DNA from 4 places in the Rhodobacter capsulatus SB 1003 genome. Region 1 is predicted to be linked to each of the others. Evidence: riboswitches for the same ligand, from Rfam matches in the RefSeq annotation. Region 1 holds a riboswitch; each other region holds the start of a gene.
What was found. A riboswitch is a leader RNA that binds a small molecule or an ion and turns the genes downstream of it on or off. The one in region 1 is predicted to bind cobalamin.
Positions count from the first base shown of each region.

Region 2: another riboswitch for cobalamin. It lies ahead of RCAP_RS17710 (ABC transporter substrate-binding protein); the one in region 1 lies ahead of RCAP_RS16505 (hypothetical protein).
Region 3: another riboswitch for cobalamin. It lies ahead of RCAP_RS10120 (energy-coupling factor ABC transporter permease); the one in region 1 lies ahead of RCAP_RS16505 (hypothetical protein).
Region 4: another riboswitch for cobalamin. It lies ahead of RCAP_RS10480 (ABC transporter ATP-binding protein); the one in region 1 lies ahead of RCAP_RS16505 (hypothetical protein).

Region 1 covers NC_014034.1:3,526,654-3,534,169, forward strand. The annotation lists gene RCAP_RS16480 (exodeoxyribonuclease III) at 1-296, opposite strand, end outside; gene RCAP_RS16485 (helix-turn-helix transcriptional regulator) at 384-1,820, opposite strand; gene aceB (malate synthase A) at 1,976-3,598, shown strand; gene RCAP_RS16495 (isocitrate lyase) at 3,722-5,332, shown strand; gene RCAP_RS16500 (hypothetical protein) at 5,409-5,750, opposite strand; gene RCAP_RS16505 (hypothetical protein) at 5,741-6,328, opposite strand; cobalamin riboswitch at 6,632-6,835, opposite strand; cobalamin riboswitch at 7,020-7,205, shown strand; gene RCAP_RS16510 (ribonucleoside triphosphate reductase) at 7,299-7,516, shown strand, end outside.
Region 2 covers NC_014035.1:29,027-36,542, reverse strand. The annotation lists gene RCAP_RS17735 (TonB-dependent receptor) at 1-238, opposite strand, end outside; gene RCAP_RS17730 (ABC transporter substrate-binding protein) at 371-1,405, shown strand; gene RCAP_RS17725 (FecCD family ABC transporter permease) at 1,402-2,442, shown strand; gene RCAP_RS17720 (ABC transporter ATP-binding protein) at 2,439-3,200, shown strand; gene RCAP_RS17715 (DMT family transporter) at 3,222-4,157, shown strand; cobalamin riboswitch at 4,309-4,508, shown strand; gene RCAP_RS17710 (ABC transporter substrate-binding protein) at 4,677-5,687, shown strand; gene RCAP_RS17705 (FecCD family ABC transporter permease) at 5,684-6,724, shown strand; gene RCAP_RS17700 (ABC transporter ATP-binding protein) at 6,721-7,488, shown strand; gene RCAP_RS17695 (pseudoazurin) at 7,492-7,516, shown strand, end outside.
Region 3 covers NC_014034.1:2,191,883-2,199,398, reverse strand. The annotation lists gene cobM (precorrin-4 C(11)-methyltransferase) at 1-534, shown strand, start outside; gene cobA (uroporphyrinogen-III C-methyltransferase) at 531-1,259, shown strand; gene cobF (precorrin-6A synthase (deacetylating)) at 1,261-2,028, shown strand; cobalamin riboswitch at 2,063-2,284, shown strand; gene RCAP_RS10120 (energy-coupling factor ABC transporter permease) at 2,351-3,019, shown strand; gene RCAP_RS10115 (energy-coupling factor ABC transporter substrate-binding protein) at 3,019-3,330, shown strand; gene cbiQ (cobalt ECF transporter T component CbiQ) at 3,327-4,061, shown strand; gene RCAP_RS10105 (energy-coupling factor ABC transporter ATP-binding protein) at 4,058-4,900, shown strand; gene cobZ (precorrin-3B synthase CobZ) at 4,941-7,430, shown strand; gene RCAP_RS10095 (cobyrinate a,c-diamide synthase) at 7,427-7,516, shown strand, end outside.
Region 4 covers NC_014034.1:2,272,883-2,280,398, reverse strand. The annotation lists gene RCAP_RS10500 (ABC transporter ATP-binding protein) at 1-450, shown strand, start outside; gene RCAP_RS10495 (class I SAM-dependent methyltransferase) at 827-1,702, shown strand; gene RCAP_RS10490 (CatB-related O-acetyltransferase) at 1,724-2,371, shown strand; gene RCAP_RS10485 (methyl-accepting chemotaxis protein) at 2,792-4,708, shown strand; gene RCAP_RS10480 (ABC transporter ATP-binding protein) at 4,772-5,539, opposite strand; cobalamin riboswitch at 5,743-5,959, opposite strand; gene RCAP_RS10475 (Lrp/AsnC family transcriptional regulator) at 6,062-6,490, opposite strand; gene rocF (arginase) at 6,609-7,516, shown strand, end outside.

The sequences.
Region 1 (7,516 bases):
TTTTCCAGCCGCCCGGCGATGTGGCGGGCATGGCCAAGATTGGCGTAATCGCCCGCCCCCGCCTCGACCATCGGCAGTTTCGACAGGATCGCGACACCGTTGTAGCCCTTTTGCCCGCGCGCGACGTGATAGCGGTAGCCCAGCTCGGCAAAGGCGGCGAAGGGGATCTTGTCGACCGGGCTCTTGCATTCCTGCAGGCACAGGACATCGGGCGCCTCCTCGGTCATCAGCTTGCACACCAGCGCTTCGCGCAGGCGGACCGAGTTGATGTTCCAGGTGGCAAGGGTGAAACTCATGGGCAGGCTCCTTTGGGCTGCGCGAGCATCGCCCGGCGCCGCAAAAAGGGCAAGCCTTCGGGCGGGCCGGTTCCTGCGGACCCCGCCTCAGCCCGCCTCGAAGCGAAACAGCGCCAGGGACCGTTCGCGTTCGTTCACCTGCAAGGGCCGGTTCACCGGGGCATGGGCGCGGGCGGTGCAATCGGCGCGTTCGCACAGATAGCAGTTCAGCCCGATCTCCACCGGCCGGGTGCGGGACAGGTCGATCCCCTCGGCATAGATCAGCCGCGGCGCATAGGCGACATCGCAGCCCAGCCCGATCGCCAACCGCTGCGCCGGGGCGCCCTGCGTGCCGCCCGCCCGCGTCACCGTGCGCGCCACCGAAAAATAACTTGCGCCTTCGGGCATGCGGATGACCTGCGTGCGCACTTCCTCCGGGGTCTCGAAAGCGGCATGGATGTTCCAAAGCGGACAGGTGCCGCCAAAGCGCGAGAACGGAAACCGCCCGGCGCTGAAGCGCTTCGAGAGATTCCCCGCCCGGTCCACCCGCACGAAAAAGAACGGAATCCCGCGCGCGCCGTCGCGTTGCAGCGTCGACATCCGATGCGCGGTCTGCTCGAAACTGGTGCCGAAGCGATGCGACAGAAGCTCGACATCGTAGCGGTGCGACTCGCAGCTGGCCAGAAACCGGCCGTAGGGCATCATCAGCGCGGCGGCGAAGTAATTCGCCAGGCTCACCCGCATCAGCGCCGCCGCCGCCGGATCCTCCAGCCCCGCCGCAGCGATCAGCCGCGTCAGGATCGGCTCCTGCTCCAGACTGGCCAGCAGCACCCCGATCTGAAAGCGGCGGCTGGCCTGGCCCAGAAGTTCCGAAAGCAGCAATTCCCGCCGCTCGGGATCATAGCGGCGCAGCTGGCCGCGCATCGCCTCGGCCTGCCCGATCCGCACCGTCACCCCATGCGCCGCCAGCCGCCCGGTCAGCGCCAGATGCGGCTCGTGCCGGTGCAGGGCCAATTCGTCCGCCAGATCCTCGGCGGCGCGGTCGAGCGCATCGACATGGTTGCGCCGGGCGTAAAACCAGGCCCGCACCGCCTCGACCGGGCGCGAGGTTTCCCCCAGGGCTTCGACCTTGTCGCGGTCGGTCAGCGGGTTCTCCTCGGCCATCGGCGCCAGTACGGCGGCCCGATGCGCCGCCTGCAGCCGCACGAAAGCCGCCGCGATCCGGGGCGAGGCCTGCAACACCGCCTCGATCTCGGCGCGGGGCACGGCATCGGCCCCGGCGGCGGGCGTCTTCAGCGCGGCGGCGAAATCGGAGGCCAGCTGCGCATCCGCGGCGGGCGACAGCTCCGAGATGTTCAGATCATAGACCTCGGCCAGCCGCATCAGCAGCTTGACCGAGGCGGGGCGCTGATCGGCCTCGATCAGGGTGATGTAACTGGCCGAGACCCCCAGTTCCGCCGCCATCTGCGCCTGCGTCAGCCCCAAAGACTGCCGCAGCACCTTCAGCCTTTGCCCGATGACCAGCTTTTCCGCCCGTGGCGCCATGTGACAATCCTTACAGATTTCCCGCCTGTCACATGACGAAAGTGACAGAACAACCCAATGCTTTCAAACACATAATGCACATGCAGCGTAACATTACTAGCTTGACTTCACCCGAGTCACCCGGCGGCCCGAAGCCCCGCCCCGAAAGGAACCCCATGTCGCTGGATTGCCCATCCCCCACCGCCCCGCCGCTGGTCCTGCGCCGCCTTCCCGGTCAGGATCTTGTGCTGACCCCCGAGGCACTGGCCTTTCTGGCCGAGCTGCAGACCCGTTTCGGCACCCGGATTCACGCGCTGATGCTGGCGCGCGCGCGCCGTCAGGCGCGGATCGACGCGGGCGCCCTGCCCGATTACCTGCCCGAGACGAAAGAGATCCGGCAGGGCATCTGGGAGGCCGCGCCGGTGCCCGAGGCCCTGCGCGATCGTCGGGTGGAAATCACCGGCCCGGTCGAGCGCAAGATGATGATCAACGCGCTGAACTCGGGCGCGCGGGTGTTCATGGCCGATTTCGAGGATGCGACGGCGCCAAGCTTCGCCAATATCCTTGCCGGCCATCGCAACATGCTCGATTACCGCGACGGCACGCTGGAATTCGACGATCCGAAAACCGGCAAAAGCTATCGCGTCGGCGCCGATCCGGCGGTGCTGATCGTGCGGCCGCGCGGGCTGCACATGGCCGAGGCGAATGTGCTGCTGGCCGGGCAGCCGATCTCGGCGGCGCTTTTCGATTTCGGCCTGACGCTGTGGCATTGCGGCCGGGCGCTGGCGGCCAGCGGCCGCGGCCCGTTCTATTACCTGCCGAAGCTTGAAAGCCACCACGAGGCGCGGCTGTGGAACGAGGTCTTCGTCTTTGCCCAGGACCGCGTCGGGCTGGCGCGGGGCACGATCAAGGCGACGGTGCTGATCGAAACCCTGCCCGCCGCCTTCGAGATGGACGAGATCATCTGGGAGCTGCGCGACCATATCGCCGGGCTGAACTGCGGGCGTTGGGATTATATTTTCAGCTACATCAAGACCTTGCGCAACCACAAGGCGTTCACCCTGCCCGACCGCGCCGAGGTGACGATGGACCGCGCCTTTCTGGCCAGCTATGCGGCACGGCTGGTCAAGGTCTGCCACCGGCGCGGCATCCACGCCATGGGGGGCATGGCGGCGGCGATCCCGGTGCGCGACGACGCCGTGGCGAACGAACGCGCCTTCGCCCAGATCCGCGCCGACAAGCTGCGCGAGGTGGGGATGGGCCATGACGGCACCTGGGTCGCCCATCCCGATCTGGTGCCGGTGGCGATGGCGGTCTTTGACGCCGAGATGCCGGGGCCGAACCAGATCCGCATTCCGCGGCAGGCCTGGCGGATCGAACCGGCGATGCTGTTGCGCCCGCATGAGGGCCGGGTGACCGAGGCGGGTCTGCGCACCAATATCTCGGTGGCGCTCGACTATCTGGCGGCCTGGCTCTCGGGGCGCGGCGCGGTGCCGATCCGCAACCTGATGGAGGATGCGGCGACGGCCGAGATCTGCCGCGCGCAGCTGTGGCAATGGCGCCATCACGGCGTGTCGGTGGCGCTTGCGGCGGGCGGCAGCCGGGGGGTGAGTTCCGACTGGCTGGGCGAGCTGATGCAGCAGGAAATCGCCACGGTGCTGGACCGGATCGGGGCGAACGCCTTTCACCGCGGCCATTACGCCACCGCCGCACGGCTGCTGCTGGAAGCCGTGACCGCCGAAACCCTGCCCGATTTCCTTACCACCGCCGCCTATGCGGTTTTGAACGCGCTCGACTGATGGACCCGATCCCGCTGTTTTCGCCCTTTGGCGGCCCGATCCCCGAAGCTTGCCTGAGACCCTCGGCGCAACCTTTTCCCGCTTCCCCCAAACCCCGGGCAGAGCCCGTCGAAAGGAAACACCATGACGAAAAGACAGACTTTTTCGGAAATCCGCTCCGCTATCCTGTCCCGCTACCCCTGCGGGGTCACGCCGGGTGGCGTGGCGGTCGATGACATCGTGCAGCTGCGGCTGCAAAACACCTGGGACACGCATCTTGATATCGCGCGGGCGATGGCCGGGGTGATGCGCGCCGACATGGCGGCCTATGACGCCGATCCGACGAAATTCACGCAAAGTCTTGGCTGCTGGTCGGGCTTTCACGCGCAGCAGATGATCAAGGCGGTCAAGCGGATGCGGGGCACAGCGCGCGGCACCTATGTCTATCTGTCGGGCTGGATGGTCGCCGGTCTGCGCAACCGCTGGGGCCATCTGCCCGATCAGTCGATGCATGAAAAGACCGCCGTCGCCGATCTGATCGCCGAGATCTACACCTCCTTGCGGCAGGCAGATGAGGTCGCGATGAACGATCTCTTCAAGGCGCTGAAAGCCGCGCAGACCGAGACCGAGCGGCAGGCAGCGATTGCGGCGATCGACGGGTTCGAAACCCATGTCGTGCCGATCATCGCCGATATCGACGCAGGCTTTGGCAACGAACATGCGACCTATCTTCTGGCGAAAGAGCTGATCAAAGCCGGGGCCTGCTGTTTGCAGATCGAAAATCAGGTCTCGGATGCCAAGCAATGCGGCCATCAGGACGGCAAGGTGACGGTCCCGCGCGAGGATTTCATCGAAAAGCTGCGCGCCTGTCGGCTGGCCTTCGAGGAGCTGGGGGTGGAAGACGGGGTGATCGTCGCCCGCACCGACAGTCTGGGCGCCGGTCTGACGCAGAAGGTGCCGGTGTCGCAACGCCCGGGCGATCTGGCCTCGGACTACATCAAATGGCTGGCGACCGCGCCGATCAGCGCCGAAAACCCGATCCGCGAGGGCGAACTGGCGCTTTATCAGAACGGCGCCTTCGTCAAGCCGCAGCGGCTGGCGAACGGGCTTTTCCCGTTCCGCCCCGGCACCGGCCGCGCCCGGGTGGTGGAAGATTGCATCGCCTCGCTGACGCTGGGGGGCGCCGATCTTTTGTGGATCGAGACCGACACGCCGAATGTCGATGAAATCGCCGGGATGGTGGCCGAGATCCGCAAGGTCGTGCCCGATGCGAAGCTGACCTACAACAACTCGCCCAGCTTCAACTGGACGCTGAACCTGCGCAAGCAGGTGCGCGCGCAGTGGCTGGCCGAGGGCACGATCACCGAAGACGCTTATCCGAACGGGCCCGAGCTGATGAAGCCCGACTATGACGACACGCCCTTCGGCCGCGAAGCCGATGCGTGGCTCAAGGCCTTCCAGACCGAGATCGCGACGCGGGCGGGGGTGTTCCACAACCTGATCACCCTGCCCACCTTCCATCTGACCGCGAAATCGATGGATGAACTCTCGCGCGGCTATTTCGGCGAAGACAAGATGCTGGCCTATGTCGCCACGGTGCAGCGCGCGGAAATCCGCGGCGGCGTCTCGGCGGTGAAGCACCAGCACGAGGTCGGCTCGGATCTGGGCGACACGTTCAAGGAGATGGTCGCGGGCGAACGCGCGCTGAAGGCGGGCGGGCATGCCAATACGATGAACCAGTTCGCGGCAGAGTGAAGCAAGGGAGGGCCGAAAGCGCCGTGCCGCCCCACGACCCCGGGGCGGCACGGTTCTTGCGCGCGGGGCCCGGCGCTCAGGCGAAGACGCCGGGCATGACCCCCTGCGGCCCGGCGCCGATCAGCGTGGCAAGGCTGCCCATCGCCGCCCAGTCGATCCCTTGCACCGGCGCCAGCCCGGCGCGATGGCGCAGCAGCGCAAGCCGTTCCGCACAATCCGCAAGCGGCCCCGAGCCCAGACCGCCCTGCAGGATCAGCCGGTCCGGCAGGGCCTGACGCAGGTCTTCCAGCAGCCGCGCCGACCGCCCGCCGGGGGCTTCGGCGCGCATCCTCGAGCCGGTCACGATCACCACCGCCCCGGCTTCGCCGCGCAGGCTGTCCAGGATGTCGCCAAGCTCAAGCTCGAGGATCACCCGCACGACAGCCCCGCAAGGCGCAACAGATCCGCCTTCAGGATCGTGCCGATCATCTCGGTTTCCCCCGGCGGCATCACGATGCAGACCCGCCCGCGCGGCGGCAGCGGCTGCGACGGCCGCCCCGCTCGCTGCAGCAGGCTGTTCAGACGGGTCTGCGCCAGAGCCACCTCGGCAAAGCCGATCGCCGCGGCCTCCTGCATCTGGCCAAGCCGCTGCAGGCTTTCCGCGACGAACCCGGCCCGCGCCTGCAGATCGTCGCGCGCCAGCACCGGCAGGGCTGGCTCCGCCGCGCTGTCCAGCAGCCTTTCGACGAAATCGGGCACCCGCCGCAACAGGTCGGATTGCGCGAAAGAGCCCAACGCATGATCTTGCGCCAGATCGTCGAAGACGCGCTGCGCCAGCGCCAGCAGATCCTCCTCCGGCCGCCACGCCGTCCCGTCGCGCAGGCGGGCGGGGTGCTGATGCAGGACCGCCTGCCGCAAAGGCCAGCGGGGAAAGCGGCGCCTGTCGGTCCAGCCGACCGAAAGCAGCCGCGCCTCGGCCAGCCGGGGGTCGGGGCGATCTGCGCCATCGCGGCGCAAAGCTGCGGCCCGCCCTTCGATCCAGTGCAGCCAACCGTCCTCGACCGCAACCGTCGCCCCGCACAGATCTGCGCGCCCGGCAGGGCCGCCAGATCGTGCCGGATCGGGGCGCCGGTCTGCGGCGGGTCCGCCGCGCGGGCCGCGCCGATCAGAACCAGGCGCAACAGCCGTTGCCTGCCGGGCAAAGAAGTTTCCATCGCGTCCATTTTCACCGCCATGCGCGCCTCCCTGAACAGGGGCGGGGAAACGGCGACACGAACCAAGGCGCGGGCCTCAGGCTTCACGTCCCCCCGGTTCACCCCGCCCGAAACGTCTGCGATGGCAGGTCTCCTGGCTTGCGGGTCATCGCGCCCCCGGACCTTCCCGGGCGCGGGCCCAGTGGCATTTCCGGCGTTGCTCGTCGCTCACAGTTGCGGGGGCAGCCGCGGCCTTGCCCGGACGGGCGCACCGCATTCCCTTTTCAGGCGCAGCCCCGAAGACCGCGCCACCATCGCCACAAGGATGAAAGCAACCGGCGGCGCTGTAAAGCGGGTTTGCGCCCCCAAAGGGCCGCTGCGCGGCACTCGGTCGCAGGCGGCACCGGCCTGGCGCCTGTTTGCACGGGCTGCGGCGGGCCTTGGGCGGCGGGCGGCGGCAGGCGCAGCGGCAGCAAAGGGAAAACTACATGTTGACACCAAGCGCCGGTTGATTGCTATATCGTGACGCTCTGGGTCTTGCGGTTCCCCGCAAGCCAAGAGGGAAGCCGGTGCGATTCCGGCGCTGCCCCCGCAACTGTAAGCGGCGAGCGCGGCTGATCACGCCACTGGGCCCCGGCCCGGGAAGGCCAGCCAAGCTGTGACCCGCAAAGCAGGAGACCTGCCCGAGCCTTGATGACCACCGCTGGCGGAGGGCCGTGCGGGGCGCTGTCGGACCCGTTGCCGGGGCCGTACGGCGTTCCCGTCCCTGCAAAGGCCCAAGGACGAGGACCGCGATGCCGATCGCCGATGCTGCTTTGACTGCCCCCGCGGGTTTTTCCACCCTGCGCACCCGCGATGGCGCGCTTGTGCCCTTTGACGCCCGCCGCATCGTGGCGGCGCTGGCGCGGGCGGGCGATGCCAGCGGCGAATTCGGCGCGGCCGAGGCCCGGGACCTGACGCAAGCGGTGCTTGACCGGCTGGCGCTTCTGGCCCCGGCCAGCCCCCCCGATGT
Region 2 (7,516 bases), on a different replicon from region 1:
GCCTTGACACGAAGCCAAGCGTCACCCCGCCCGGGTTGTAGCCCTTGCTGACCATCGCGCCGATGCTGGTGGTGTCGTTCAGGTCATGGGTCAGCGCAAGCTTCGGCAGCCAGGCATCGAAGCTCCGGTCGTAATCCAGCACCTCGGGCGTGAAGCTGGTGGTGCCGCGCCGCTCCACGTCGTCGCGCTGATAGCGCAGGCCGCCGGTCACCCTCCAGTCGGGGGCAAAAGGTGCCACACCGCCGCACGTCGGCGTTGTGCAACAAAGCCCCTGTTTCGCCCGCAGTTCCTGAGTGAAACACTCTTGAGTTCCGCGGGTTGCGGGGATAGTGAAAATCGACTCTTTCACTCGGAAACCGGACCCTCCCCCATGTTGCCCCTCAAGACCGCCATTCTGGGTGGCGTCGCCCTCTCCTGCCTTTGCTCCGCCGCGCTTGCCGAGCGGACGAGCTATCCCCTCACCATCGAGAATTGCGAGCAAAAGGTGACCTTCGCGAAAGCACCCGAGCGCACCGTGGCGCTGGGGCAGAACAGCGCCGAGATCCTGCTCCTGCTGGGGCTCGAGGATCGCATGGCCGCCACCGCCTTCTGGCCGAACAGCGTCCTGCCGGAGCTGGCCGCGGCGCATGACAAGGTGGAGGTGCTGACGGTCGAATTCCCGACGCTTGAAGCGGTGCTGGCGCAGCAGCCCGATTTCGTGCCTGCCATGCTGGTGACGCTGATGGGGCCCGACAGCAAGGTCACCAAGCGTGAAGATCTGGAAGCGCTCGGCATCCCGACCTACCTCTCGCCCAGTGCCTGCACCACCGAGGCCGACACGCAGAGCGCGAACGGCAGCGCGGCGAGCTCTGCCTATGGTGTCCGCAAGGATCTGTGGTCCATGGACCTCCTCTACAAGGAGATCGAGGACATGGCGCGCATCTTCGACGTGGCCGAGCGCGGCGCGGCGGTGATCGCCGATTTCAAGGCCCGCGAGGCCGCCCTGCGCGCCGAATTCGCGCCGCGCGAGGATCTGACCTTCCTGTTCTGGTTCTCCAGCCCCTCGCCTGCCGACGATGCCTATCTGGGCGGCGGCCATGGGCCTTCGGGCTACATCGCCGATCTGCTTGGCGGCTCCAACGCGATCAGGACCGAGGCGGAATGGCCGACCCTGGGCTGGGAAGGCATCATGGCCGCCAATCCCACCGTCTTCGTCGCCGCGCAGGTGGACCGCAACCGCTGGGACCTTGACCGGGCCGACACCAAGATCGCCTGGCTGACCTCCGATCCGGCGGTCAGCCAGATGGAGGCGGTCAAGGCGGGGCGCATCGCGGTGATGAGCGGGGCGGCGATGAACCCCTCGATCCGCACGCTTTACGGCGCCGAGCAACTGGCAGACCAGCTCCGTTCCTTCGACCTGCCGTGAGCATTCGTGACGAGACCGGAAGCGGGGCGGGGAAATTCCTCTTGCTTCTGACGGTGTCCCTTCTGGTTCTGTGTCTTGCCGTCGCGGTGGCGATGACCGTCGGCGATTATGCCATTGCGCTTGGCACGGTCGTGCTGGCGGTGGGCAACGGGCTGGGCCTCACGACCGCCGAGATCCCGCGCATCGAGCAGAGCGTGGTCTGGGACCTGCGGCTGAGCCGTGCGCTGGTCGCGGCGCTGGCGGGCGCGGGGCTGGCCATCTGCGGCGCGATCCTGCAGGCGCTGCTGCGCAACCCGCTGGCCGAACCCTTCGTGCTGGGCGTCTCGGCGGGGGCCTCGACCGGCGCGGTGGCGGTCATCGTGCTGGGCATCGGCCGGGCGGGCTGTCGCTGTCCCATGGGGGCTTTCGCGGGCGCCTTCGCTGCCTTCGCGCTGGTGGCGCTTTTGTCGAACGGCGCGACCAGCGGGCCGAACCACACGATCCTCGCGGGGGTCGCCGCCTCGCAGCTTTTCAACGCGCTGACCTCCTATATCGTCACCACCTCGGGCAATGCCCAGCAGGCGCGCGACGTGATGTTCTGGTTGCTGGGCAGCTTCGGCGGCGTGCGCTGGCCGGATTTCCAGCTTCTGATCCTCGTCGTGATGACGGGCCTTGCGATCTGCCTGTTGATGGCACGTTCGCTTGACGCCTTCACCTTCGGCGACGAGGATGCCGCGGCGCTTGGCGTGCCGGTGGCGCGCATCCGCCTGATCCTGTTCGGCGTGACGGCGATGATGACCGCGACCATCGTCAGCATGGTTGGCGCCATCGGCTTCGTCGGGCTTGTCGTGCCCCATGCGGCACGCTTCATCGTCGGGCCGATGCATCTGCGGCTGATCCCGGCCTGCGCGGCTGCGGGGGCAATCTTCCTCGTGCTGGCCGACATCGCCGCGCGCGTGATCGTCGCGCAGCAGACCATTCCCATCGGCGTCGTCACCGCCCTGGTCGGCGTGCCCTTCTTCGCCATCATCCTCTATCGTTCCCGGCCGCAATCATGACCATCGCCGCCCGCAATCTGACCTGGGGCATCCGCAAGCGGACCATCGTCGCGGATGTCTCGCTTGATGTGGCGCGGGGCGAGACGCTGGGCCTGATCGGGCCGAACGGCTCGGGCAAGTCCTCGCTGCTGCGGCTGCTTGCCGGGTTGAAGCGCCCGCAGGCCGGTTTCGTCGAGATCGAGGGGCAGGATATCGCGCGCCTCCCGCGCCGGGCGCTGGCGCGGCAGCTGGCCTTCGTCCGGCAAAGCGCCGCGACCGACAGCAATGTCTCGGTCCGCGACGTGGTGCGGCTGGGGCGGACGCCGCACCGCTCCGCCCTCTCGGGCTGGTCGGCGGAGGACGAGGCGGCGGTCACCTCGGCGCTGGCCCGCGTCGACATGGAGGGGCGCCGCGCGCAGCCCTGGCAGACCCTCTCGGGCGGCGAGAAGCAGCGGGTCCACATCGCCCGGGCATTGGCCCAGGCGCCGCGCATCCTGTTTCTTGACGAGCCGACCAACCATCTCGACATCCATCATCAGATCGCGATCCTGCGCATGGTGCGCGAGCTTGATCTGACAAGCATCATCGCGCTGCATGACATGAACCTCGCCGCGATGTTCTGCGACCGGATCGTCGTGCTGGAGGCGGGCCGTGTCGTGGCCTGCGGCACGCCCGAGGCCGTGTTGACCGCCGAGCTGCTGCGCGCCGTGTTCCGGGTGGAGGCAGAGATCGCCACCTCGACAACGGCCGGGCCGCCGCATATCCGTTTCCGCGCCTGAAAGCGAAAGGGACCGATCCGCATGGGCAGTCTGACGACCCCTCGGCCGCGGCTGAGCGGCGAGCCGCTCGGCATCGCGCTGCGCATCGGCTCCACCCTCGCCTTCGCCGCGATGACCGCCTGCATCAAGGCGCTGGGTGACGCCGTTCCGCTGGGCCAGGTGGTGTTCTTCCGCTCGGCGGTGGCGCTGCTGCCTCTGGTGCTCTTTCTGTGGTGGACGGGCGACTTCCCCCGGGGGCTTGCCACGCGCCGCCCCTTCGGCCACATCGCCCGCTGCCTGATGGGGGCCGCGGCGATGTTCACCTCTTTCGCCACGCTGCGCTATCTGCCGCTGGCCGAGGCGACCTTGCTGTCCTATCTCGCGCCGGTCGTGCTGGCGCTGCTCGGGTGGGGGATGCTGGGCGAAAGGCTTGGTCCAAGGCGGCTGGGCGGCGTCGGGCTGGGGCTGGCGGGGGCGGCGGCCTTCTGCCTGCCCGCCTTCTCGGGCGGGCTTCCGCCGGGCGCGGCTTTGGGGGGGACGCTGGGCCTTGCCACCGCGATGCTGACAGCCGGAGCGCTGCTTCAGGTGCGCCGGCTGACCTTGGCGGGGGAAAAGGCGGGGGCGATCGCCTTCTGGTTCGCCGTGGTCTCGGCCGCGGCCGGGCTTGCGACCGTGCCCGCGGGCTGGGTGTGGCCGCACCCGGCCGAGTTCGCCCTGCTTCTTGGGGCAGGCCTTGCCGGGGGCGTCGCGCATATCCTCATGACGCTGTCGTTCCGCCATGCCGAAGCCGCGGCGCTGGCCCCGTACGAATATCTCTCGATCCTCTGGGCGGCCGTCGCGGGCATGCTTTTCTTCGCCGAACGCCCCGGCACGGCCTTCCTGATCGCCGGCCCGCTGATCCTTGGCGGCGCCATGATCGCGACGCCCGCAGGGCGCAAGCCGACGGTCGTCACCAGGGATCGCGCGCAGGGCCTCTGATCACGAAACCGCTCGATCATCGGGGCCGCTCTGCCCGCCCGCCGTCTCGGGGGATGGACCCGCCGAAGCGCGAGGTTCGATCTGTCCGAGATATAATTTGCAGCAGAAACAACGGTTTTTCGCTTCTCGCGCTTGCCGTTCCGCCACGTTCGGGGTAACCAGCGGCGTCGGTTTCCGAAAGGAATTGAAAGGGAATCCGTTGTCAGAAGCGTCTGACGAACCGGAACTGCCCCCGCAACTGTAGGCGGCGAGGGGTTTCGCACCCAAAGTCACTGTGGCGCATGCCATGGGAAGGCCGCGAAACCTCGATGACCCGCCAGTCAGGAGACCTGCCGACACGTCGAAACGCAATGCGGCCCGGGCGGGGTGTCCGGGGAGGTGTCGAATGACTTTTGCCCTTGGGTGCGTTTGCGCACCCTCCAGCCAGTTCGTGCGCGGCCCGCAGGGGTGCCGCAGGAACACGCCATGGCCGACCTTTCCTGATCTGTCCCCGGCTGCCCTGACATCCGGAGACTTTTCATGTTTGTCCGTTCCCTGACTGTCGCGCTTGCCTGCGCGACCGGCTTCGCGTCGCCCGTCATGGCCGAAACCACCTATCCCCTGCAGCTGAAGAACTGCGGTGTCGATCTGACTTTTCAGAAGGCGCCCGACAGCGTCGTGACCGTGGGGCAGGCCGCGACCGAGATCCTCTATGCGCTTGGCCTTGGCGACAAGGTGACCGGCACCTCGGTCTGGTTCACCGAGGTCCTTCCGGAGTTCCGCGAGACGAATGCCCGCGTCGCGCGGCTGGCCGACAATGACCCGAGCTTTGAATCGGTCGTGGCGAAAAAGCCGGGACTGGTCGCCGTGCAATACGAATGGCATGTGGGGCCGCAAGGCATCGTCGCCACGCGGGAACAGTTCGCCGATGTCGGCATCCCCACCTATGTCTTGCCCGCCGATTGCTGGAAAAAGGACAACAGCACCGGCTCCGACGGCACCCGCAGCGCGATGTTCGAGATGGCCTCGATCCATGCGGGCGTGACCCAGTTGGGGCAGATCTTCGACGTTTCGGACCGGGCCGATGCGCTTGTCGCCGATCTGAAGGCGCGCGAGGCCGTGGCGATCGAAAAGGCCCGGGCGCTCGATCTGCATGACGCGTCGGCGGTGTTCTGGTTTTCCTCGGCCGAGATGGATGTCGACCCCTATGTTGCGGGCCGCAAAGGGCCGCCCGGCTACATGATGGAGAAACTGGGGCTGAAGAATGTCGTGGAGAGCGACGAGGAATGGCCGACCGTAAGCTGGGAAACCATCGCGCGGGCGAATCCCTCGGTGATCGTCATCGCCCGCATGGACCGGCGCCGCTTCGAGGCGGATGATTACGAAAAGAAACTCGCCTTCCTGAAATCCGATCCGGTGACGCGCCAGATGGATGCGGTGAAGAACAACCGGATCGTCATTCTGGATGCCCATGCGATGGATCCCTCGATCCGCAACGTCACCGCGCTCGAGACGCTGGTTGAAGCCCTGCCGGCATTCGGTCTGAAATGATGGCGGCGGCAGCTTCCGGCTGGCGTGCCCGGTCTCTCCTGTGGCGAGGGATGCTTGGGGCTGCCGTGCTGACGATGGCGATCCTTGCGGGGGTCGTCATCGGCGAAACGCCGCTGCCGGTTTCGACGGTGGCGGCGGTTCTGGCCAATGAGCTTTGGAACGCGGGCCATCCCGTCGATCCGATCGATGCGGCGATCATCTGGAACTACCGGATGCCCCGCACGCTGGTGGCGGCGGGCTGCGGCGCCGGGCTGGCGCTTTCGGGCGTCGTGCTGCAAGCGCTGATCCGCAATGCGCTGGCCGATCCCTACCTGCTGGGCGTGTCGGCCGGCGCGTCGACCGGGGCGGTGGCGGTGACCATCCTTGGCGTGGGCGGAGGCGCGCTTGGCCTGTCCGGGGGCGCCTTCGTCGGCGCGGTTCTGGCCTTCGGGCTGGTCGCGGCGCTGGCCCGGGCCGCCGGAGGGGGGCCCGCGCAACTGGTGCTGGCCGGGATCGCGGGATCGCAGCTCTTCAACGCCCTGACGAGTTTCTTCATCGCGAAATCGGCCAATGCCGAACAGGCGCGGGGGATCATGTTCTGGCTTCTTGGCAATCTCTCCGGGGTGCGCTGGCCGGATGTGGCGCTGGCCGCGCCTGCGGCGGCCTTGGGGTTTCTGGTCTGTCTCTGGCATGTCCGGGCGATGGATGCCTTTGTATTCGGCGCGCAATCGGCGGCGGCGCTTGGCATTGCGGTGCGTCGGGTGCAGCTGGTGCTGATCGGCGCGACGACGCTGATGACCGCGACGATGGTCAGCCTTGTCGGCTCGATCGGCTTCGTCGGTCTGGTGATCCCGCATGCGGTGCGCTTTGCCGTGGGGGCGCGGCACGGGGCGCTGGTGCCGGGGGCGGCGCTGGCGGGCGCGGTGTTCCTGATCGCGGCCGACATCACCTCGCGCATGTTGATCCCCGGGCAGGTCGTCGCCATCGGGGTCGTGACCGCGCTCGTCGGCGCCCCGGGCTTCGCCCTTATCCTGATCCGCAACGGGGGGCGCAGATGAAGGTTTCCACGACGGATCTGGGCTGGGCCAGCGCCGGGCGCCCGATTGTCGAGGGCGTCACGCTGGATATCCGTCCGGGCGAGACCTTCGGGCTGGTCGGTCCGAACGGCTCCGGCAAGTCCACCCTGCTGCGGCTGATCGCCGGGCTCTTGCCGCATCCGAGGGGCGAGGTGCGGCTTGATGACGTGCCGCTGGCCCGGCAGTCACGGCGCGAGGTGGCCCGCAAGCTCGCCTTTGTCGAGCAGCAGGCCGAGACCGATGCGGCGCTGACCGTGCGCGATGCGGTCGAGCTGGGCCGCACCCCCTGGCTGTCAGCGTTGCATCCGTTCGGCCCCCGGGATGGTGCGATCGTCGATCGGGCCCTGACCGCGGTCGGCATGGCGCAGATGGGCGCGGCGCTCTGGTCCACCCTGTCGGGGGGCGAACGTCAGAGGGTGCATATCGCCCGCGCACTGGCGCAGGAGCCGCGGCTGCTCTTGCTCGACGAGCCGACGAACCATCTCGACATCCACCACCAATTGTCGCTGCTGCGGCTGATGACCCGCCTGCCGGTCACGGTGATCGTGGCGCTTCATGACCTCAATCAGGCGATCGGCTGCGACCGTCTGGGGGTGATGGCCGGGGGTCGGATGATCGCCTGCGGCCCGCCGCGGCAGGTGCTGACGCCCGAGCGGCTGGCGCGGATCTTCCGGGTCGGCGCCACCGTGCTGACCGATCCCGCCGATAACACAAACCTGTTCCGTTTCCATTGTCTTGAGGACTGATCGATGAAACTTGCCGCCATCCCGGCCG
Region 3 (7,516 bases), 1.3 Mb from region 1:
TCGATCTGGTCGGCGATGGGCGAGCAGCTGCGCCGCCTGCGCGCCCTGAACATTCCCTATGATGTGACGCCCGGTGTGCCGTCCTTTGCCGCCGCCGCCGCGACCCTTGGGGCCGAGCTGACGCTTCCGGGCGTGGCGCAATCGGTCATTCTGACCCGCACCTCGGGGCGGGCCTCGGCCATGCCCGCGGGCGAGACGCTGGAGAATTTCGCCCGCACCGGGGCGGTTCTGGCCATTCACCTCTCCGTGCATGTGCTTGACGAGGTTGTGCAAAAACTGGTGCCGCATTACGGCGAAGATTGTCCGGTCGCCATCGTCTGGCGCGCAAGCTGGCCCGATCAGCGCGTCGTCCGGGCGACGCTGGCCACGCTGCAGACCAGCCTTGGCGCCGAGCTGGAGCGCACGGCGCTGATCCTGGTCGGCCGGTCGCTGGCGACCGAGGATTTCGACGAAAGCCGTCTTTACGCGGGCGATTACGACCGCCGCTACCGGCCGCTTGGCACGCATCCGCGCTTTCCGGAGGGCAGCGAATGAGCGGTTTCGTTTCTTTCGTCTCCTCGGGCCCGGGCGATCCGGAGCTTCTGACGCTGAAAGCTGCCGACCGGCTCGCCAAGGCCGATGTGGTGCTGTTCGACGATCTTTCCGCCGGGGCCGATCCTGGGGCCATGCCCGCCCGGGGGGCCGAACTCATCGCGGTCGGCAAGCGGGCCGGGCGGCCCTCGCCGAAGCAGGATCATGTGAGCCGCTTGCTCGTCGATCATGCGCTGACCGGGCAACGGGTGGTGCGGCTGAAATCGGGCGATTCCGGGCTTTTCGGCCGGCTTGAGGAAGAACTGGACGCGCTGACCGGCGCGGGCATCGGCTACGAGATCATCCCCGGCGTGCCCTCGGCCTGCGCCGCCGCCGCCGCGTCCGGGCTGCCGCTGACCCGCCGTCTGACCGCGCGGCGGGTGCAATTCGTCACCGGCGCCGATGTGACGGGCGATCTGCCCGAGGGGCTGAACTGGGCGGCGCTGGCCGACAAGGGGGCGACGACCGTCGTCTTCATGGGCAAGCGCACCTTTCCGAAACTGGCCGCCGATCTGATCGCGCATGGGCTGGCCCCCGATACGCCCGCGCTTCTGGCCGAGGCCGTGGGCCACCCCGGGCAAAGCGTCACCCGCTCGACCGTGACCGATCTTGCCGCAAGCCTTGCCGCGGAACGCTCCGACAAGCCCGCGCTCATTCTTTATGGTCCGCTTTACGCGCCGGAGGCCTGAGATGATCGAGCTTTCCCTGATCGGCATCGGCACCGGCAATCCGCGCCACATCACCGGGCAGGCGGTCGATGCGATGAATGCCGCCGATCTGATCCTGATCCCGCTCAAGGGCGCCGACAAATCCGATCTGGCCGGGCTGCGGCGCCAGATCTGTGCCGCGCATCTGACGAACCCGGCCACCAAGGTCATCGACTTCGCGCTGCCCGTCCGCGACGCGTCGAACCCCTCCTATCGCAAGGGGGTGGACGACTGGCACGATGCCATCGCCGAGACCTGGCTTTCGGAAATCACCGCGCATGTTCCGGGGCTTGAGGGGCGGGTGGCGCTGCTCGTCTGGGGCGATCCCTCGCTTTATGACAGCACCTTGCGCATCGCCGAACGGCTGAAATCCCGCCTGCCGCTCACGACGAAAGTCATCCCCGGCATCACCGCGATTCAGGCGCTTTGCGCCGCCCATGCGATTCCGTTGAATGACATCGGCGCGCCGGTCGTCATCACGACGGGGCGGCAATTGCGCGATCACGGCTGGCCCGCGGGCACCGAGACGGTGGTGGCGATGCTGGACGGTGAATGCTCGTTTCAAAGCCTGCCGCCCGACGGGCTGACGATCTTCTGGGGCGCCTGTGTGGCCATGCCCGAAGAGGTGCTGATCAGGGGGCCCGTGGCCGAGGTCACCGATGAAATCCTGCAGGCCCGCGCCGATCTGCGCGCCCGGCACGGCTGGGTGATGGACATCTACCTGCTGCGTCGCAATGTGCCCGCGGCGTGACGCTTCCCGGCCTTGACCTCGCCCCGCGGCGCGGCTACTCCAACAGGCGATGGTTCCCAACTGGACGGGATTAATAGGGAACACGGTGAGGATTACCCATCAGGGGCCTAATCCGTGGCTGCCCCCGCAACTGTGAGCGGCGAGACGACGGTCGAAGACCACTGGCCCCCCCGATCCACCGGGGAGAACGGCCGGGAAGGTGACCCGAGTTGATCGAACCGCAAGTCAGGAGACCTGCCATCGCTCTGGCGTCGCAAGCCTTCCCGGGGCGGGGTGTCTCCGGTCAATCCGAAAGCGGCGCGTTCGATGTGGAGTTGTTCGCATGCATATCATGGAGGGCTATCTGCCCGTCACCCATGCCATTGGCTGGTCCCTTGCCGCCGGCCCCTTTGTCGTCGCGGGCGCGGTGAAGATCCGCAAGATCGTCGCCGAGCGTCCCGAGGCCCGGATGACCCTTGCCGCCTCGGGGGCCTTTGCCTTCGTGCTCTCGGCGCTGAAAATTCCGTCCGTCACCGGCTCGTGCTCGCATCCGACCGGCACCGGGCTGGGCGCGGTCGTCTTCGGCCCCTCGGTCATGGCAGTGCTTGGGGTGATCGTGCTGCTGTTTCAGGCGCTTTTGCTGGCGCATGGCGGTCTGACGACGCTTGGCGCCAATGCCTTCTCGATGGCGATCGTCGGGCCCTGGGTGGCCTGGGGCGTCTATAAACTGGCGGGCAAGGCCGGGGCCTCGATGGCGGTGGCGGTGTTTCTGGCCGCTTTCCTCGGCGATCTGGCGACCTATGTGACCACCTCGCTGCAGCTGGCGCTGGCTTACCCCGATCCGGTTTCGGGCTTCCTCGGCGCGGCGCTGAAATTCGGCTCGGTCTTCGCGCTGACGCAGATCCCGCTGGCGATTGCCGAGGGCTTCCTGACCGTGATCGTCGTCGATGCGCTGGCGGGCAAGGTCGATGACAAGGACAAATTGCGCATTCTGGCCGGGGAGGCACGCTGATGAGCAGCAAACGGACATTGTGGCTGCTGGCCGGAACCGTGGCGCTGGTGGTGGTGCCGCTTCTGATGGGCGGGGAATTCGGCGGTGCCGACGGGCAGGCGGCCGAGCTGATCGAGGCGACCGTGCCGGGCTTTGCCCCCTGGGCCGATCCGCTCTGGGAGCCGCCGAGCGGCGAGGTTGAAAGCCTGTTCTTCGCGCTGCAGGCGGCCCTTGGCGCCTTTGTCGTGGGGCTGGTGATCGGCCGCCGTCAGGGTGCCGCAAAGACCCGCGAGCAGAACGCCCCCGCGCCCCGGTCCTTCCCCGCGGAATGAGTATCGCCTCGATCGATCGGGTCGCCGCGCAAGGCCGCTGGCGCAACCGCCCGCTGGCCGAGAAGTGCCTGATCGGTCTTGGTTTTCTGGCGCTTGCCGTGACCGTGCCGCCGTTTCCGGGCGCGGTTCTGGTCACGGTCGCGATCCTGGCCTTCACCTTTCTGGGCGCTCGGGTGCCTTTGCGCTTCTGGGCCGCGGTCGCGGTGCTGCCGCTGGGCTTTCTGACCACCGGGGCCGCGGTGCTGCTGATCCAGATCGGACCCGACGGCATCGGCCTTGCGCCTCAGGGCCCGGCCAAGGCCGCCGCGCTGGTGATGCGGGCCAGCGCCGCGACCTGCTGCCTTCTGTTTCTCGCCACCACCACGCCCGCCGCCGATCTGCTCTCCGGTCTGCGCCGCTGGCGCGTGCCCGCCGAACTGATCGAGATTGCACTTTTGACCTATCGCTTTGTTTTCATTCTGGCCGAGGAAGCGGCGGCGATGACCACCGCGCAGCGCGCGCGTCTGGGCCATGCCACCCGGCGGCGCTGGCTGCGCTCGACCGCACAGGTGATCGCGGCGCTGCTGCCGCGCGCGCTCGACCGCGCCCGGCGTCTTGAAACCGGGCTTGCGGCGCGCAACTGGCAGGGCGAGATGCGGGTACTTTCGACCCGGCCCGCGGCCTCGCCGCTTGTGCTTGGCCTGATCCTGACCTTGCAAGCCGCGATCCTTGCGGCCGGAGTGTTGCTGTGACCCCGATCCTGGCCGCCGAGGCCCTGACTTACGCTTTCCCGGGCGGCGTGAAAGCGCTTGATGATCTCTCGCTTGCCGTGCCGCAGGGCGAAAGCCTGGCCATCCTTGGCCCGAATGGCGCCGGAAAATCGACGCTGCTTTTGCATCTGAACGGCACGTTGCGCCCGCAATCGGGCCGGGTGCTGCTGGGGGGCACCGCCACCGGCCATTCCCGCAAGGATCTGACCGACTGGCGCCGCCGCGTCGGTCTTGTGTTGCAGGATGCCGACGACCAGCTTTTCGCCGCGACGGTTTTCGAGGATGTCTCTTTCGGGCCCTTGAACCTTGGCCTCTCCGAGGCCGAGGCCCGCGCCCGGGTTGAAGAGGCCCTTGCGGCGCTCTCGATTTCCGATCTGCGCGACCGGCCCACGCATATGCTCTCGGGCGGGCAGAAGCGGCGCGTGGCGATTGCGGGCGCGGTGGCGATGCGCCCCGAGGTGCTGTTGCTCGATGAACCCACCGCCGGGCTTGATCTGGCCGGGACCGAGCAGCTTCTGACCCTGTTGCACGGGCTGCGCGCCGCGGGCATGACGCTGGTCTTTTCCACCCATGATGTCGAACTCGCCGCCGCTCTGGCGGACCGGGTGGCGCTCTTTCGCACCGGCCGCGTTCTGGCCGAGGGGGCGGCCGCGGCGGTGCTCTCCGACCGCGCGACGCTGGCACAGGGTGGGCTGCGCCCGCCCCTGGTGATCGATCTGGCGCTTTCGCGCGCGCGATCACGGCCTTTTGGCCCCCGAAGCGCGCTGCCGCGGACCCGCGACGCGCTTGCGGCGCAGATGGCGGGCTGGACCCGGCGTTAGCCCGGTTTTCCTTGCCCGCGCCTTGCGTTACCTTGCCGCCATGGATCAGACGCCCGCCCCCCAACCCCCTTTGCCCGCCTCGGTCGGCGTCCTTGTCATCGGCGCGGGGCTGGCCGGGCTTTGCGCTGCGATCGAGGCGGCGCGGGCGGGCGCCTCGGTGCTGGTGCTCGACGCCGCCCCCCCGGCGCGGCTGGGCGGCAATGCCCGGCACGGGCGCAACATCCGCGTCGCTTCGGACATCGAGACGCCGTTTCAGCGCGACAGCTACCCGGCCGAGGAGTTCGAGCGCGATCTGCTCCGCGTCGGCGCGGGCGATCCGGATCTCGCCCGGGTGCTGGCCGAGGGCTCGCGCGATCTGGCGGACTGGCTTTTGGCGCAGGGCGTGCGGCTGGAACCCTGGGCCGCGGGCAATCTGCCCTATTCCCGCCGCACGGTGTTTTTGCGCGGCGGCGGTCAGGCGCTGACGAATGCGCTTCTGTCCCGGGCGCGGCGTCTGGGCGTCGAGATCCGCGCCGGGATCGCCGTCGACCGCCTGCCGCCCGAGGCCTTCGATCCGGCGCATGACGGCCCGCTGACGGTCACGGTCGGCACGCATCGGATCACCACGCAGGCGCTGGTTCTGGCCTCGGGCGGTCTTGGGGCGAACCGCGACTGGCTGGCAAAGACGCACGGCCCCCGAGCCGATCACATCGCCAACCGCGGCACGCCCGAACAGCTGGGCGGTCTGCTGTTGCAGGCGCTGGCAGAGGGCGCGCAGGCGGCGGGGCTGCCCGGCGATGGCCATGTCGTCGCCGTCGATCCGCGCGCACCCTTTCACGATGCGGGCATCGTCAGCCGGGTGGACGGGATGCAGCACGGGATCGTCGTCGGCGCCGATGGCCGCCGCTTTGCCGATGAAGGCGCGATCCGGGGCCCCGAGCGCCATTCGGTCTGGGCGCGCCAGCTGCTTTCCCGCCCCGATCCGCGCGCCTGGATCCTTCTGGGGGCTGACGCCGCAAAGACGCTGCCGCCGATGGCCTGCCCGCCGCTTTCGGCCGACACGCCCGAGGCTTTGGCCGGGCTTTGTGGCATCGACCCCGGGGGGCTGGCCGAGACGCTGAACCGCCCGCCGGATCCGCCGCGCACGGGCGAAATCATGCCGCTGGTTGTGCCCTTGCACGCCATCCCGATGATCCCCGGCATCGGCTTCACCCGCTACGGGCTGGTGGTGGACGCCTTTGCCCGGGTGCGTCTGAACGATGCCGTCGCCCCCAGACTTTTCGCAGCCGGAACAAATATGTGCGGGGCGATTCTGGGACAGGGCTATCTGTCGGGCGCGGGGCTGACCATCGCCGCCGTCTTTGGCCGCATCGCCGGGCGCGCGGCGGCCAGGCTTGCGCCAAAGGTCCGTTCCCTGTCGCAGCCGTTGCCGTCCCGTCCCGTTGTCATCGACCCCGTGCCCGACCCCTTCGCCGAGGCGAAACGGGCGCTGAACCTGTGCAACAGCTGCGGCTTTTGCACCGGGCTTTGCGCCGTCTTTCCCGCCGCGCAGGGCCGCCCCGATCTGACCCGGGGCGATCTGCGCCATCTGGCGCATCTGTGCCACGATTGCCGGTCCTGCCTGCATGATTGCCAATATGCCGCCCCGCACGCCTTCGGCATCAACCTGCCCGCGACGCTGGCCGACGTGCGCCGCGCCGAGTATCGTGAGCCCTTGCGCCCGGCGCAGGCGCTGTTTGCGCTTTGCTGTGTGCTGCCGCCGCTTCTGCTGCTGACCCTGCAACCGCTCGAACGGGTTTTCGCTAGTCACACCGGCCCCGGCGCCTTTTACGCGCTGATCCCGCATCCGGTGATGGCCGGGGCGACGGGGGCGGTGATGGGCCTTGCCGCGCTGGGGCTGGCGCTGCGGCTGGCGCTCTTCTGGCGGGCCGGGCGCGGGCCGGTGCCGGTCGATGCGCCCGCCTTGCGGGCCGGGATTGTCGACGCGCTGACCCTGCGCAACCTTGCCGATTGCGAGGATCGCGCGGGCCCCGCCGGGCGGCTGCGCCGGATTGCGCATCATCTTTTGGCGGGCGGCTTCGGGCTGACCTTTCTGGCCACCGTGGCCGGGTTCGTGTTGCACAAGTTGGGCCAGCCCGCGCCCTATCCGCTGCTCAGCGCGCCGGTGATCCTGGGCACCTCGGGCGGCGTGGCCATGCTGGCGGGGCTGGCGCTGATGTCCTTGCGCCCCGATCCGCTGAAGACGCCCGCGATGGCGCGCTCCGACCGTTTCTTGCGGGGGCAGCTGGCCTTGCTTGCAGGCACGGGGCTGGCGCTTCTGGCGCTGCGCGACACCCCGGCGATGGGGCTTTTGCTGGCGCTGCATCTGGGGGCGGTCGCGGGGGCGGTGCTGGGCCTGCCCTTTAGCAAGCTGTCCCATGGCGGCTGGCGGCTGATCTCGCTGATCCGCGCCGCGGCCGAGGCGCGGGCGCGGCAGCGTGACAGGGCCCGGCTTGACAGGGCCCGCAGCAAGACCGCATCAGGGCCCGACCGGGCGGGAGGGGAAAGATGAGCGAGGGACCGAAGGGTCTTGCGATTGCCGCACCGGCCTCGGGCTCGGGCAAGACGACGCTGACGCTGGGGCTGTTGCGGGCGCTG
Region 4 (7,516 bases), 1.3 Mb from region 1:
GTGGCCGATCATCTGGCCGTGATGCAGGCGGGCAAGATCGAGGCTTTGGCCGATCCGCGCAGCCTTTATCACGCGCCGCCAACGCTTTACGCCGCGCGCTTTCTCGGTCCGGGCAGCACCCTGCCGGGGCAGGTGGCGGGCGGCGCGCTGGTGACGCCGCTGGGCCGGTTTGCCGCCCCGGGGCTGGCCGAGGGGCAGGCGGCGGTGGCCTTCTTTCGCCCGCAGGCGCTTGCGCTTTGCGATCCGGCCGCGGGGGCCCCGGCGCGGATCGAACGGGCCGAATTTCTGGGCGCGCAGGAGCGGCTGGTCCTGCGGCTTGAGGCGGGCGGGGTGGAGCTGCGGCTTGACCTGCCCTCAACCCGGCAGCCGCGCCCCCCGGGGCGGGTCGGTCTGCGGCTTGACCCGGGGGCGGTGCAGGTCTTTGCCGCCGCGCCGGAGACGGCGTCCTGACGCCGTTTCCGGCCGGGCACATCGGCGCAAGCCATTGCGCTTGAAGAAGATCATGCCGTGCAAGACCGCCGGTCATCCCCCCTGGAAAAAGCAGAGTTTCGGATATGTCATTCAAGCGGCGCTTTGCCCGCAGGGACGCGCGTCAATCAGAGCGTCCTGCGTCGCCTTTAACTTGCCCAAAGGGCTGAGATAACAAGTTCCGAACAAAACGAATCACCCCGGGCGGATTGCGCCGGGTCAAAGGGGAATCACGCCCGCAATCTACGGTAGACCCCGCAATAATAAAAGTCTTGTTCTGCGGGTGGAATTCGGGGAGTTTTCGACAAGAGACAGATCTCTTGCAGGCGTCGATTTTATTCGAGGGGCTGGACAGGAAATGATTGATCCCAATTTGCTGAATGACGGCGATATCCGCGGACTTGTCGCCCGTGCCGAGGAAGCCGCAAAACATGAGTCTCGCCTCAATATTCTTTTTCAGGACATTCCCCTCGAGGTTTACGGCCTTTTGCAGTTTGTCGGCCGTCCTGCCGGGCGACTTGGCGAGCTGCTGCCCCGGACACCGGCGGAAGCCGAGCAAATCAAATGGACCGGAACCCACGGGTCGCAAATGGTGACCGTCGCCTCCGGCTACATCAAATCCTTGCTGGCCCATGCCTCCTTTCTCAGCGGCAAGCCCGCCACCGAGATGATGTTCCTTGACCATGGCTGCGGCTGGGGGCGCATTCCGCGCTTTCTGTCCCGCTTCCTTGCGGCCGAACAGATCTACGGCTTCGATCCGATGGCGGAATCGATCGCCATCTGCGCGCGTGACAAGGTTCCGGGCACCTTCCGCCAATGCGACCCCTATCCCGACTCGCTTCCCGCCGATCCCGGCCAGAAATTCGACCTGATCAATGTCTTCAGCGTTTTCACCCACCTCAATGAAGCCTATCAATTCAAGGTGCTCGAGACGCTGCGCGACTATATTGCCCCCAAGGGCGTTCTGGCCGCGACCATCCGCCGCGATATCTTCTGGCAGGGGCCGCGCTTTGATGCCGCCACGCGTGAAACCATGATCCGGAAACACCGCAGCGAAGGGTTTGCCCATCTTGTCGGGGGCAATCTTGGAACCAAGGACAAGTCGGCCTTCTTCGGAGAAACTTCGACCAGCATCGCATATGTCCGCGACCGCTGGAAGGGCTGGACCCTTGTGGCCACGGATATCAGCGTCGCGCAACCGGGTCAGATCGTGCTTTTCCTGCAGCGCAGCTGATCGTGAACCAAAACCGCAGTCATGTCCGAGTTTTCCATGAACGAACCCTTTGAACCCATTGAACGTCACCACCCGCGGATGCCGCCGACCACCGCCTTCGGCCTGAAACCTCTGATCGATCGCGGGTTTCGGATTTCTGTCGGCGCCTACAGCTACGGAACGCCCGCGTTGAAATGGAACGAGGCTGAAAAGACCGCCCATTCCGTCGAGATCGGCGCCTTTTGTTCCATCGCCGCCGAGGTGTCGATTTATGTCGGCACGCAGGGCATTCATCCGCTTGATTTTGTCTCGACCTATCCGATGCGCATGGTCTTCGGGCCCGTGGCGGGGGCGGAACGCCCGGCGGGATATGAACGCGACCTGAGCGTCGTGATCGGCTCGGATGTCTGGATCGGCCGGGACACGATCATCCAGGCGGGGGTCCGGATCGGTCACGGCGCGGTCATCGGCACGCGCGCTCTGGTCACGTCGGATATCGAGCCCTACACGATCGCCGCCGGCATTCCCGCCAAGCCGCTGCGCAAGCGATTTACCGACGAGCAGATCGCCCGCTTTCTGGCGCTGAAATGGTGGACCTGGGAAGAGGAACGGATACGAAAGGTGCTGCGCCAGTTTGCGACGCGCGACATCGACTGGGCGCTGGATGCGTTGGAGGCCGTCGCGCCGTAACGGCTGCAGGACGAGCTGGCCCGGCCCGAAGCCATCGCTGCGCGGCAAAGGCAACGGCCCGAAGGGCGGGGCCGGATCGCGCAAATTCGACTTGTTTTTTTTCGAATATGACGCTGCGTCACACCGCCGATTTGATGCCGATCACAGGGCTTTCGGCGGGAATCGCCCGCGGCGCTAAACCGGTTGTTTTCTTTCCCGCGGCAGACTCACCTCGGTTGAACAGTTCGACTCGAGGGGTGAGATGACAGACCGCAACCGCGTGCCGCCCAGATCCTGCGGGATCTCTCCTGGCGGGCAAGGCGCCCGTGACGGGCGCAAATCCGGCATCGCGGCGGGGGCTGGCATTAGGACCCGGGCCCGCGATCTTTCTTGCAGGCCTGCGCCGGGTGGACTGAATTGCTTTTGAAAGGACCAAGAAACATGCGACTTTGGGGAATCTCGGCGCGTATCTATGCCATTGTGGCGCTTGCCTCTTTCTCGCTTCTCGTTTTGTCCGAGACGCTGCTGCATTTCGCGGTCGGGAACGCCTACGAAATGCGCCAGCAGCATCTGAGCGATGTCACGGACACCGCGGTCAGCATTCTGGCAGAGTTGCAAAAGCAGGTCGAAGCGGGCGAAATGGATCTGGCCGCCGCAAAGGCCGAGGGCGCGAAACGGATTTCCGGGTTGCGGTTTGACGACTCGGGCTATTTCTTCGTCATCGACCACAGCGCGACCGTGCAGGCGCATCCGGTCAAACCCGATTGGGTCGGCACTTCGAAGATCGACCTGACCGACCCGCAAGGCACGAAGATCTATCAGGAAATGATCGCCCTCGCCGAGTCCGAGGGCGCCGGGTCGATCCGCTACATGTTCCAAAAGCCCGACACCGACACGCCCGAAGAAAAGATCGGTTTCGTGCGCGATTTCACCCCCTGGGGCTGGATCGTCGGCACGGGGTCCTATGTCAGCGACATCGCGGCGGCGCTCGTGCATCTGCGGCAGGTCAGCTTCATCTCGATGGGGCTGGTGGCGCTGGTGCTGGTGGCGGCGGCGACCGGTCTTGCGCGCAGTGTCACCAAACCTCTGGCGCAGGTGCATGGCCGGATGGAGCGGATGACCGCGGGCGATGCCGAAAGTGCGGTGCCCTGCACCGATCTGCGCAGCGAAGTGGGCGACATGGCCAAGGCGATCGAGGTGTTCCGGATCTCGCTGCATGAAAAGGCGCAGATGGAAGAGCAGCGCAAGGCGCAGGAAGCCGCGCTGGCCAGGGCGCAATCCGAAGCGCGCGAGCGCGAGGAAGCCATGCGCCTGCGCGAGGCCGAGCTGGAACGCGAGCGTCTTCAGGAGGAGGCGCGGCGCCTGACCGAACGCGAAGAGCAGCGCCGCCGCGAAGAGGCCGCGCGTGAAGCGCAGATGGCCGAGCAAAACCATGTGGTCGGCACGCTTGCCGCGGGCCTGCGCGCGATGTCTGCGGGCGATCTGACCGGGCGGATCACCCAGTCCTTCCCCGAGTCCTATGAAAACCTGCGGCATGATTTCAACGCCGCGCTGGCGAAGATGTCGGGGCTGATCGCCTCGATCGTGCGGGCGACCGATGTGGTGGAACTGGAAACGCGCCATCTCAGCTCGGCGTCAAGCGAGCTTGGACGGCGCACCGAGATGCAGGCGGCCTCGCTCGAGGAAACCGCGGCGGCGATGAACGAGATGGCCTCGTCGGTGGAAAATTCGGTCGCCGGGGCGCGGACCGCGGCGCAGGCGGTCAGCCGGACCCGGACCACCACGGCAACGGGGCGCGATGTGGTGCGTCAGACCGCGCAGGCGATGGACGACATTGCCCGCAGCTCGGAACAGATCTCGCGCATCACCAGCGTCATCGACGACATCGCCTTCCAGACCAACCTGCTTGCGCTGAATGCGGGCGTCGAGGCCGCGCGGGCGGGGGAGAGCGGGCGCGGCTTTGCCGTCGTCGCCTCGGAGGTGCGGGCGCTGGCGCAGCGGTCTTCGGAAGCGGCGCGGGAAATCGCGACCTTGATCGATACCTCGTCGCGGCAGGTGGCCTCGGGGGTGGAGCTGGCCTCGCGCTCGGATACGGCGCTGGAACAGATCGAAACCCTTGTCACCGAACTGGACGGGCTTCTGGTCAGCATCGCCAATGCCGCGACCGAGCAATCGGCGGGGATCAGCGAGGTCACCGCGGCGGTGAACCAGCTCGATCAGGTCACCCAGCACAATGCCGCGATGTTCGAGGAAAATTCGGCCGCGACGCAGGGGCTTTTGAACGAGGCGCGCAGCCTCAAGGAGCTCAGCGGCGTGTTCCGGGTCGAGGACGAGGCGGCGCAGAGCCGGGCGGCCTGAGGCGGAACCGGCCGGGGCCGTCAGGCACAGGCGGCACGCATCCGGGGGGGCCTTTCGGAAGGCTCACAGATGGCAGGCAAAGCAGGGGCGGGCGCCGCTGCGGTCGATCCGGGCCTGCACCCGGAAGGCGCGGGCCAGAACCGTCTCGGTCAGGGCGGTGTCGGGCGGGCCATCGGCCAGAAGCCGCCCCTCGTGCAGCACCAGCACCCGGTCGGCAAAATCGGCGGCAAGCGTCAGGTCGTGCAGCGCCGTGATCACCGTCAGCCCGAGCCCCTTGAGCAGGGCCAGCAGGTCCAGCCGGGAACGGATGTCGAGAGGGGGCGTCGGCTCGTCAAGCACGATCACCCGGGGTTCCTGCGCCAGCGCGCGCGCGATCATCACGCGCTGCCGTTCGCCCCCCGACAGCGTGGCAAAGGGGCGGCTCGCCAGCGCCGTCAGCTCAAGCCGGTCGAGCGCCGCCTGAACAAGCGTCGCATCGGCGCCGTCGGGCGTGGCCAGCCCCGCGCCCCAGCCGCGCCGATGCGGCAACCGCCCCAGCGCGACGATCTGCCGGACCGTCAGGCCGAATTCGCCCGGCTGTTCCTGCAGCACCGCGGCCAGCACGCGGGCGGCCTCGGGCGCGCTCATCAGCCACAGATCGCGCCCCAGCAGCCGCACCGTGCCGCGATTGGGCGCGATCTGGCGGCAGATCAGCCGCAACAGCGCGGTTTTCCCCGCCCCCTTCGCGCCGCAGATCGCGAGACTCTGCCCCTCGGGCACGGCAAAGGAAATATCCGACAGAAGGTCCGGCTGCCCCTTTGGCCCCCAGAACACCCCGGAGAGATCGACCATGGTCACGGCTTCGTCCTTTCGCAAAGGGGAGGGGGGCCGTGTCGGGGCGGCGAGGGCCGGGCCGTCGCGCAAGCCCGCCCCGGCCCGGCCCCGCGGCCCGGAGCCGGGGGCGGCACCGGCGGCGCCCCGACATGCTGCGGCCCGGCCAAAGGCCGCCGCTTGCGCTGATCCATCGCATGCTCCTTCCGGGACACCCCGCCCGGCGGTTGATGACGCTGATGGCAGGTCTCCTGACTTGCGGGTCGTGGCTTCCCCACCTTCCCGGCCCCGCGGTCGGGGCCAGTGGTTGCCGGGGGGTGCTCGCCGCTTACAGTTGCGGGGGCAGTTACGGATTTGGCGGCTGATGCCTACACCACACCGTATTCCCTTTTCACCCGGCCGCGCGTGGCTTGGCCGGGAACCATCTGCCGCGAAGGTGCCCGCGAAGATCCCCGCCGTCAAGGCGCATTGCGACCGGCCTGCCGGGATCGGGGCCGTCTTCCCCCGCGGCGGCCGCCCCGCGGGCCCGGCCGGTGCCGCGGGTCAGGCCGCCACATGGGCGAGCAGCAGGCAGCTTTGGCTGTTGATCACCCCCGGAATTTCGCGGATCGCGCGCAGCACCCGGTCGAAATCGACCAGCGAGCCGGTGCGGATTTCCACCACCAGATCCCAGGCGCCGTTGGTGGCATGCACGGTGCTGACCTCGGGCAGGCCGGTCAGGGTCCGGATCACCTGCCGCGAGAGCTTGCCCTGCAATTCCACCAGTGTGATCGCGCGCACTTCGCCCTCGACATCCACATCGGTCTCGATGGTGAAGCGCCGGATCCGGCCCTCGGCCAGCAGGGTATCGAGCCGCAGCTTGGCCGTGGTGCGCGAGACCTGCGCGGCATGGGCCAGTTCGGTGATGCTCATCCGCGCATTCCGGCGCAGCGCGGCGATGATCCGCCGGTCGGTGGCGCTGAGGTCGGTCATCTGGTCATATTGTCCATATGGCTGGTCAGGATGAGCAGATAAAATACCAAGGTGATCAGAATGGCCAGCGAAACCTGCAACGAGGTTTGCGAGCCTTTCGCCTCTACAGGAGCAAAAGATGACGCGAAGCAGTATCATTCTCGGGGCGCCGATCCAGAGCGGCACCCACCAGCCGGGTTGCGTGATGGGACCGGCCAGCCTGCGCACGGCGGGGTTGATCGCCAGCCTGACGGCGCTGGGATGGCGGATCGAGGATCAGGGCGATCTGTCGATCGGTCCGCAGGCGGCGGTGGCCCATGCCAATCCCGCGGTGCATCATCTGGCCGAGACCCGCGCCTGGATCGCGCTTCTGGCCGCGCGCGCCGAGGCGGCCGCGGCGCAAAGCGATCTGCCGGTGTTTCTGGGCGGCGATCATTCCATGTCGGCGGGCACGATGGCGGGGGTTGCCGCCCATGCCGCGCGGCTGGGCCGTCCGCTCTTCGTGCTCTGGCTTGACGCGCATCCCGATCTGCATTCGCTTGATACCACCGAAAGCGGCAATCTGCATGGCACGCCCGTCGCCTATGCCTGCGGCCTTGGCGATTTCGCCGCCTATCCGCCGCTGGCCCATGCGATCGACCCGTCGCGGCTGTGCATGATGGGCATTCGTTCGGTCGATCCGGCCGAGCATCGCCGCATTCTCGAGCACGGGATCGAGGTGCATGACATGCGCGCCATCGACGAGACCGGCGTCGTCGCGCCGCTGCGGGCCTTCATCGACCGGGTCAAGGCGGCGAACGGGCTGCTGCATGTCAGCTTCGATGTCGATTTCCTTGACCCGGGCATCGCCCCCGCGGTGGGCACCACCGTGCCGGGCGGCGCCACCTTCCGCGAGGCGCATCTGATCATGGAATATCTGTGCGATGCCGGGGTTGTCACCTCGCTCGATCTGGTCGAGCTGAACCCGTTTCTGGACGAGCGCGGCCGCACCGCTTCGCTGATCTGCGACCTGGCCGCCAGCCTGTTCGGCCGCCGCGTGCTGGACCG